Regions from separate parts of the Streptomyces sp. NPDC027672 genome, predicted to be linked through region 1. Evidence: riboswitches for the same ligand, from Rfam matches in the RefSeq annotation. Region 1 holds a riboswitch; the other holds the start of a gene.
The links. Region 1 has a riboswitch for glycine ahead of gcvP (aminomethyl-transferring glycine dehydrogenase). Riboswitches for the same ligand answer to the same signal wherever they lie in the genome.
Positions count from the first base shown of each region.

Region 2: another riboswitch for glycine. It lies ahead of gcvT (glycine cleavage system aminomethyltransferase GcvT); the one in region 1 lies ahead of gcvP (aminomethyl-transferring glycine dehydrogenase).

Region 1 covers NZ_JBVHSO010000020.1:8,479-12,882, reverse strand. Annotated here, with positions in the region: gene gcvP (aminomethyl-transferring glycine dehydrogenase) at 1-1,607, opposite strand, end outside; glycine riboswitch at 1,783-1,877, opposite strand; gene ACZ4SV_RS33550 (PRC-barrel domain-containing protein) at 1,997-2,368, shown strand; gene ACZ4SV_RS33545 (DNA polymerase IV) at 2,290-3,735, opposite strand; gene ACZ4SV_RS33540 (MerR family transcriptional regulator) at 3,803-4,404, opposite strand, start outside.
Region 2 covers NZ_JBVHSO010000001.1:77,962-82,365, reverse strand. Annotated here, with positions in the region: gene glyA (serine hydroxymethyltransferase) at 1-34, opposite strand, end outside; gene gcvH (glycine cleavage system protein GcvH) at 49-426, opposite strand; gene gcvT (glycine cleavage system aminomethyltransferase GcvT) at 563-1,681, opposite strand; glycine riboswitch at 1,724-1,837, opposite strand; glycine riboswitch at 1,838-1,939, opposite strand; gene ACZ4SV_RS00355 (AAA family ATPase) at 2,119-2,787, shown strand; gene ACZ4SV_RS00350 (enhanced serine sensitivity protein SseB) at 2,854-3,645, shown strand; gene ACZ4SV_RS00345 (enhanced serine sensitivity protein SseB C-terminal domain-containing protein) at 3,821-4,404, shown strand, end outside.

The sequences.
Region 1 (4,404 bases):
GGGTGCAGCTGGCCGAACTCGGGCCAGGTGACCGGTTCCATCTCCGTGGTCGCGTTGAGCTTCATGGTGCAGGAGCCCAGCGGGATCATGCCGCGGTCGAGCGCGTAGTCCCGGTCGGCCAGCCTGCGCAGGTAGCGCAGCATCGCGGTCTCGGAGCGGTGCTGGTGGAAGACCGGGTGGGTGAGGTAGTCGTCGGTGCGCAGCAGCGCCTCGGGCAGGGTGTCCTCGGCGGTCGCGTCCAGCGCCTCGATGTCGGCGTCGGCGCCGAAGGCGGCCCAGACGGCGTCCAGCTGGGCCCGGCCGGTCGTCTCGTCGCAGGCCATGGAGACGTGGTCGGCGTCGACGAGCCGCAGGTTGACGCCGTTGTCCCGGGCGGCGGCGACGACCTCGGCGGCCTTGCCGGGCACCCGCGCGGTGACGGTGTCGAAGTACGCGCCGTGGACGATCTCCACACCGGCGGCCGTCAGGCCCGCGGCGAGGAGGGTGGCGTAGCGGTGCGTGCGGCGGGCGATCGTCCTCAGGCCGTCGGGGCCGTGGTAGACGGCGTACATACCGGCCATGACGGCGAGCAGCACCTGCGCGGTGCAGATGTTGCTGGTGGCCTTCTCCCGGCGGATGTGCTGCTCACGGGTCTGCAGCGCGAGCCGGTAGGCCCGGTGCCCGTCGGCGTCGACGGAGACGCCGACCAGGCGGCCGGGCAGGCTGCGCGCGAACTTCTCGTGTACGGCCATGTAGCCGGCGTGCGGTCCGCCGAAGCCCATCGGCACGCCGAAGCGCTGGGTGGTGCCGACGGCGATGTCCGCACCCAGCTCGCCCGGCGAGGTCAGCAGGGTCAGGGCGAGCAGGTCCGCGGCCACCGTCACCAGGGCGCCCAGCTCGTGCGCCTGGTCGATGACGGGCTTGATGTCCCGTACGGCTCCGGAGGCGCCCGGGTACTGGATCAGCACGCCGTTGATCTCGCGCCCGGCGACCTCGGCCGGGATGCCGGCGGAGAGGTCGGCGACGACGACCTCCACGCCGGTCGGCTCGGCGCGCGTCCGGATCACGGCGATGGTCTGCGGCAGCGCGTCCGCGTCGATCAGGAACAGGCCCTTCTTGTTCCTGCCCATGCGCCGGGACAGGGCGACCGCCTCGGCGGCGGCCGTGCCCTCGTCCAGCAGGGAGGCACCGGAGGTGGGCAGGCCGGTCAGCTCGGCGACCATCGTCTGGAAGTTCAGCAGGGCCTCCAGGCGGCCCTGGGAGATCTCCGGCTGGTACGGCGTGTAGGCCGTGTACCAGGCCGGGTTCTCCATGACGTTGCGCAGGATGACGGGCGGGGTGAAGGTGCCGTGGTAGCCCAGGCCGATCATCGAGCCCAGGACCTGGTTGCGGTCGGCGAGCGAGCGCAGCTCGGCGAGCACCTCGGCCTCGGTGCGGGCACCGGGCAGGTCCAGGGCGTCGGCGTTCTTGATCACATCCGGGACCGCGGCGGCGGTCAGCTCGTCGAGCGAGCCGTACCCGACCTGGGCGAGCATCTTGGCCCGCGCCTCCTGGTCGGGCCCGATGTGGCGCTGCTCGAACGGGATGCCCGCTTCGAGCTCGGCGAGCGGAATGCGGTGGGCGGTCATTGCGGAGGCCTCCTGGTCTGACGCGACCTGCGAGGGGCGCCCCGGCACGGGCACCCCGACGGCCTCCCCCTCTGTCATCTGCACCTGAGAGCTTCACCGGACGCCCGCGGGCACCGGCTTTCACCGTCGGTGAGGACGGGAGCCGTCGGACGCCCGTCCTGCTTTCCAGAGTGACCTCGTCCGTGCGGTACGTGAGCCTGAGAGATTCCGGGGAGGAGTTGCTCCTTCGGCGCCTCCGAGGTGGTCGGAGGACTCTCCCGCGCGGGGTCAGCAGCCGCCGTCAGCCTATCAGCGAGGTCAACGCCGTGGTCTTCGAGTGGCCGCCTGCCTGAATGTGCTCTTTGGTAGTGCTGACGGATGAGTCGCGACCACGTGGAGGGAGCGGGACCGTGCAGACCGACATCGATCCGCGCAGCCTGATCGGCCGCAAGGTGTTCGACCGCAATGGCACCAAGATCGGCACCATCGACGAGGTGTACCTGGACGACGCCACCGGCGTGCCCGAGTGGGCGGCCATACGCACCGGCCTCTTCTCCCGGGACGCCTTCGTCCCGCTGGAACCGAGCGAACTCGTCGACGGCACGCTGCGCGTCCCCTTCGACCGCGCCCTGGTCAAGGACGCCCCCGACTTCGGCGTGGGCCGTCACCTCTCCCCGGAGCAGGAACTCCAGCTCTACCACCACTACGGACTCGATACGGCCCCACCCCCCGCGGTCCCCGACCACGACTTCGGCAAGCTGGCGGGCTCGGAGGAGGTCTGACCCGACACGTCCGCCCCGGCGCCGGGCGGGCGGGGGGAATCCGCGACCAGCGGCAACGGATCGGCCGCCACCAGGTCGGGGTCGGCGACGGGGAGCGTCCGCACCCGCCCCGGAGCCGACAGCGGCGTCTCGAACCGCACGGTGACCCGCCCCAGCCCGCTGCCCTGCACCCACCCGTGCCCGTACTCGGCGTGCCGTACGTCCTGCCCGGCACGCCACTGCCGTTCGACGGGCTCCGGCCGCTCCACGGCGGACTCGGCGGCGCCCGCCTCCGGCTCCTCCTCCAGGGGCACCGGCATCGCCTGCGCGAACAGGTCCTCCTGCGTGTAGTCGGCGAGCCCGGACACCCCCACCCCGAGCAGCCGCACCCCGCCCGTGGTGTCCACGGAGTCCAGCAGCCGGGCCGCCGCCTCGCGGATGACCGCCGGGTCGTCCGTGGGCCCCCGGAGCGTCTCGGAGCGGGTCAGGGTGGAGAAGTCGTACCGCCGCACCTTGAGCACGATGGTCCGCCCGGACAGCCCGGCCCCGCGCAGCCGCCGCACACACCGGTCGGCCAGCCGCCGCACCTCCAGAGCGACCCGCGCCCGGTCGTGGATGTCCACGTCGTACGTGTCCTCCACGGACACCGACTTGGCCTCCCGCTCGGCCACCACCGGCCGCTCGTCCCGGGCCAGGGCCATCGCGTACAGCGCCTGCCCGTGCGCCTTGCCGAGCAGCCGGACCAGTTCGTCCTCCCCCGCCTCGGCCAGCTCCTGCACCGTGGTGATCCCGGCCCGGCGCAGATGGTCGCCGGTGGCCGGCCCGACGCCCGGCAGCGTGCGCACCGGCAGCGGTCCCAGCAGCGCCCGCTCGCCGCCCGGCTCGATCAGCACCAGTCCGTCCGGCTTGGCCTGCTCCGAGGCGATCTTCGCGAGCATCTTGGAGGCGGCGAGCCCGACCGATCCGGTGAGGCCGGTGACCGTCCGGATGTCCCTCCGCAGCTTCTCGCCGGCCCGCCGCGCCGACTCCTCGTCCCAGGCCGTCCCCCCGGCCTCCAGGTCCACGAACGCCTCGTCCAGGCTCAGCGGCTCCACCAGCGGCGACAGCTCCCGCAGCAGCGCCATCACCTGCTCGCTGATCGCCCGGTACAGCGTGAAGCGCGGCACCAGATAGGCGGCGTTGGGCGCCAGCCGGCGGGCCTGCGCCATGGGCATCGCCGAGTGCACCCCGAACACCCGTGCCTCGTACGACGCGGTGGCCACCACACCGCGCGGTCCGAGCCCGCCCACGACGACCGCCTTCCCGCGCAGGCTCGGCTTGGACGCCTGCTCCACCGAGGCGAAGAAGGCATCCATGTCGAGATGCAGGATCGTGGGCGCGTTTCTCACATCTCCGATGCTGCACCACGGCACTGACAACGGCCGCGGTGCCGGGGCGCCCCGGCCGGTCCGGCGGTCAGACCGCCCGGTTGCGGCGTCGCGCCAGCTCGTCCGCGGGGTTGTGCCCGACGAGGGTCTCGCCTGTGTCGATGCGCTCGCCGTGCAGTTGGGAGAGGGCGCTCTCCACGTCCCGCCACACCACGCCGACGGCGATCCCGAAGATGCCCTGGCCGCCCTGGAGCAGGGCGTGGACCTCGTCCGGCGAGGAGCACTCGTACACGGTGGCCCCGTCGCTCATCAGGGTCATCCGCTCCAGGTCGCGGAAACCGCGTTCCCGCAGGTGCTGCACGGCCGTGCGGATGTTCTGCAGCGACACCCCGGTGTCCAGGAACCGCTTCACGATCTTCAGGACGACGACGTCCCGGAAGCTGTACAGCCGCTGGGTGCCCGACCCGTAGGCCGGTCGCACACTGGGCTCGACCAGGCCGGTGCGGGCCCAGTAGTCGAGCTGCCGATAGGTGATACCGGCGGCAGCGCAGGCCGTGGGCCCGCGGTAGCCGATCTGCTCGGACGTCATGGACGCAACCCCTCCGCCGTTCGGCACCGCCGTCGGAAGCTGCGGAGCGTGCTCCACCGCGCCGCCGGGATGGGCATGTCCCGCGCCGGGGCGCAGCCGCG
Region 2 (4,404 bases), on a different contig from region 1:
CCAGCTCGTGCAGGGGTGTGTTCAGGACAGTCATGGGGCTACGACTCCTCAGCCGGCGGTGAAGGCGGTGTACTCGTCCGCGGAGAGCAGCTCGGCCGGCTCGTCCGTGATGCGTACCTTGAACAGCCAGCCGCCCTCGAAGGGCGCGGAGTTCACCAGCGACGGGTCGTTGACGACGTCCTCGTTGACCTCGGTGACCTCACCGGTGACCGGCGAGTACAGATCGGAGACCGACTTCGTCGACTCCAGCTCGCCGCAGGTCTCGCCCGCGGACACGGTGGAGCCGGCCTCGGGGAGCTGGACGAAGACGACATCGCCGAGCGCGTTGGCCGCGTGCTCCGTGATGCCGACCGTCGCGACGCCGTCCGCGGTGGCCGACAGCCACTCGTGCTCCTTGCTGTAGCGCAGCTGCTGGGGGTTGCTCATGGCCTGAATTCTCCTGTACGCGCGGGAGTGATGGTGACGGGGGGACTACGGAAACCGCTGGTGGGCGGGTGAATGTGCGCAGGCTCACGCGACGGCGCGGGACCGGGGTCCCACGGCCGCGGCCGTGGCCGGCCGGTTACTTCCGGCGCTTGTAGAACGGCAGCGCCACGACCTGGTACGGCTCGTGGGTGCCCCGGATGTCCACGCCGACGCCCTCGGTGCCCGGGGCGGCGTGGGCCGCGTCGACGTAGGCCATGGCGATCGGCTTGCCCAGGGTGGGGGAGGGGGCGCCGGAGGTGACCTCGCCGATCACCTCGCCGCCGGCCACGACGGCGTACCCGGCGCGCGGCACCCGGCGGCCCTCGGCGGCCAGGCCGACCAGCACCCGCGGCGGGTTCTCCTGGGCCCGGACGGCGGCCCGCTCCAGCGCCGCGCGGCCCACGAAGTCGCCCTCCTTCTCGAACTTCACCACCCGGCCGAGGCCGGCGTCGAAGGGGGTCAGGGAGGTGGTCAGCTCGTGCCCGTACAGCGGCATGCCGGCCTCCAGGCGCAGCGTGTCCCGGCAGGACAGCCCGCACGGGACCAGCCCGGCGCCCTCGCCGGCCTTGGTCAGCGCCTGCCACAGCTCCACGGCGTGCTCCGGCCGCACGAACAGCTCGAAGCCGTCCTCGCCGGTGTAGCCGGTGCGGGCGATCAGCGCCGGGACGCCCGCGACCGTGCCGGGCAGGCCGGCGTAGTACTTCAGGCCGTCCAGGTCGGCGTCGGTCAGGGACTTCAGGATGCCGGGGGACTCCGGGCCCTGGACGGCGAGCAGCGCGTAGGCGTCCCGGTCGTCGCGGACCTCGGCGGCGAAGCCGGCCGCGCGCTCGGTGAGCGCGTCCAGCACCACCTGGGCGTTGGAGGCGTTGGCCACGACCAGGTACTCGGTCTCGGCCAGCCGGTAGACGATCAGGTCGTCCAGGATGCCGCCGTCGTCCTGGCAGATCATGGTGTAGCGGGCGCGGCCGGCCCCCACGGTGGCGATGTTGCCGACCAGCGCGTGGTTCAGGAACGCGCCGGCCTCGGCTCCGGTGACGGTGATCTCGCCCATGTGGGAGAGGTCGAACAGACCGGCCCGGGTCCGCACGGCCAGGTGCTCGTCGCGCTCGGAGCCGTAGCGCAGGGGCATGTCCCAGCCGGCGAAGTCGGTCATCGTCGCGCCCAGCGAGCGGTGCACGGCGTCGAGCGCGGTGTGACGGAGTTCGGTACTGCTCATCGGTCGGTCGTCTCCCAGGCAGAAGGGACGGGCGAGGAACGTTCCTCCCCATCTGTCATCGGAACCTGAGAGGTTCGCCTGGACCGCCACGGGGACGGCCACGGCTTGCACCTTGGGTGGGACCGCCGGATACGGCGGCCCGCTTTTCAGATGTGCCTCGCCCGCGCGGTAACGGGGCCTGAGAGATTCAAGGGAGGGACTTGCTCCTTCGGCGTCCCAGGGGCCCGGGGGGCCTGGGAACTCTCCCGCGCGGATTCAAACGGCCGGTATGCAGTTGGCGGGCTCATCATTGCACGCCGCACCCCGGCCAGCCAGAGCCCACTGATCGTGACCGGTCCGTGGCCGTACGCGCACACATCGCGGACCGTTGCCCATTACCTTCTCTTTACATACAACGGGCATGGAGACCACCGAGCCCACTGGGGAGGACGATCAGGGTGCACAGGACCTCGGCCTACACCGCCCACGCCGGCCTGACGATGCCGGCGCAGCCCTCCGCCGCGGCCCGGGGACGCGGCGCCGGCCGTCCCGCGCCGGCCGTCCGCGATCTGCGCGACCGCGCGGGCCGCAGCCCGCACGCCCTGCTCTTCGGCCCCCGCGACCTGGTCGTGGTCACCGGCCTGCCCGGCAGTGGCAAGTCCACCCTGATGCACCGCGCGGTCGCCGGCCCCCGCGTCGACTCCCAGGACACCCGCGACCGCTGGGCCGCCCGCGTCCCCGGCCCGCTGCCCTACGCCCTGTACCGCCCGCTGGTCCGCCTCGCCCACTACGCCGCGCTGCGCCGGGCCCTGCGCGAGGGCGGGGGAGTCGTCGTGCACGACTGCGGCACCCAGCCCTGGGTGCGCGCCTGGCTGGCCCGCGCGGCCCGGCGCCGGGGCGGCACCCTGCACCTGCTCCTGCTCGACGTCAGCCCCGGCACCGCCCGGCAGGGCCAGCGCGAGCGCGGCCGGGGCGTCTCCCGCTACGCCTTCCGCCGTCACCGCCGGGCCACCGCCCGGCTGCTGCGCGCGGCGGAGCGGGGCGAACTGCCCGCCGGCTGCGGCACGGCCGTGCTGCTGGACCGGGACGCGGCGGACGTCCTGGGCCGGGTGGGCTTCGCCCGGTGAGGGACTGTCACCGCCACCCGCTAGCCTTCTCGCACACGACAGCGGTTCCCAGCAGGCGGTAGGCACATGGACTTCCCGGCGGACCTTCCCGCGGACTTTCCGGCACAGGCACACCCCCAGCCGCACGGCGGCTGGCCCGGCAACGAGCTGGAGGAGGTGCTGTCGGCGTCCCTCGGCGTCCCCACGGCGGGCGGCCGGATCATCGAGGTCCTCGGCCGCAGCCTGCTGTGGGTCCCGCTGCCGGGCGGCGGCGGCCCGGACAGCGTCCCGCTGGACCTGCCGACGCTGGACCTCGGCGGCCAGGCGTACGTCCCGGTGTTCAGCTCCGAGGAACAGCTGCGCCAGGTGGCCGGTCCCCACATGGCGTACACCATCGCCCCGGCGGTGGAGTTCGCCCGCGGCCTGCCCGCGCAGGTCGGCATCGCCGTCAACCCCGAGGGCGTGGTGGGCATACCGCTGCCGCCCGCGGCCGTGGCCGAGCTGTGCCAGGCGGGCCGCACCCCGCTCGACGGCCCCGGCACCGGCGGCCGGGTCCGCCTCTTCGAGCCCGACTGGCAGGACGACCCGGTCGACTTCCTCGCCGCCGCCTCCGCCGAGTTCGACATGATCGGCGTGGTGCTCACCGCCCGCCGCTGCCTCGCCGTCGTCGAGACGGGCGAGCCGGTGATGTTCGTGGGCGTGGAACTCTCCCAGTGGGAGGGCGACCTGCGCGCCCGCCCCCTGGAGGCCCTCGGCCGGGCCCTCGGCCGGGTCCCGGTCACGTGGCCGGTCAACCTCGTCCTCCTGGACGTCACCGACGACCCGGTGGCCACCTGGCTGAAGGCCAACGTGCACCCCTTCTACCGGAACGGCCACTGAACCGGGCCCTCCACGGGGGCGCGGGGGACGCCCGAGCACCCCGCCACCCACCCGCACCGGCGCGCGACGCCACGGGCCCGGCGCTGCCGGGCGCATAAGCTGTGCTCACACGCCGGGTCATGAAGAAGAAGGGGCACACCAGGTGAGCGCGAGCCACAGCGGCGGCGTCGAGCACATGCTGCGCCAGGTCACGCCCGGACGCTACGACGCCTACGAGGCCCTGCTGCGCGCCCTCGCCATCCCCTCCGCCGGCCAGATCTGGATGCTGCTGTGGCACGGCCAGGCCGGCTCCCCGGACGCCCAGTACGGGACGATGGAGGTGGACGGCTTCCCCTACGCCCCCTGTGTGACCTCCGCCCAGGAACTGTCGGCCAGCGGCTGGAACCGTTCCTACGAGGTGGCCGACGGCCTGGACGTGGCCCGCACCCTCTACCCCGACCACTACGGCCTCTGGCTCAACCCGCACGCCCCGGGCGGCGGCGTCGGCATCCCCTGGCTGGATCTGCGCCGCATCGCCACCGGTCTGGACCGCCAGCCCGCCGGACCGCTGCGGCTGTCGGAACCCGGCATCGAGATCCCGCAGTTCTACGCCCTGCTCGCGCAGAACGCGCACCGCACCCCCGCGCTGCGCTCGCTGCGCCGCGCCTGGGTGCAGCCCGCGCTCGGCGCGCCGTACCTCGCCATCGGCCTGGAGGTGTACGACGCCTCGCCCGCCGCGGTGGACTCGGTGCGGGCGATGATGCAGCAGTCCGTCGGCGC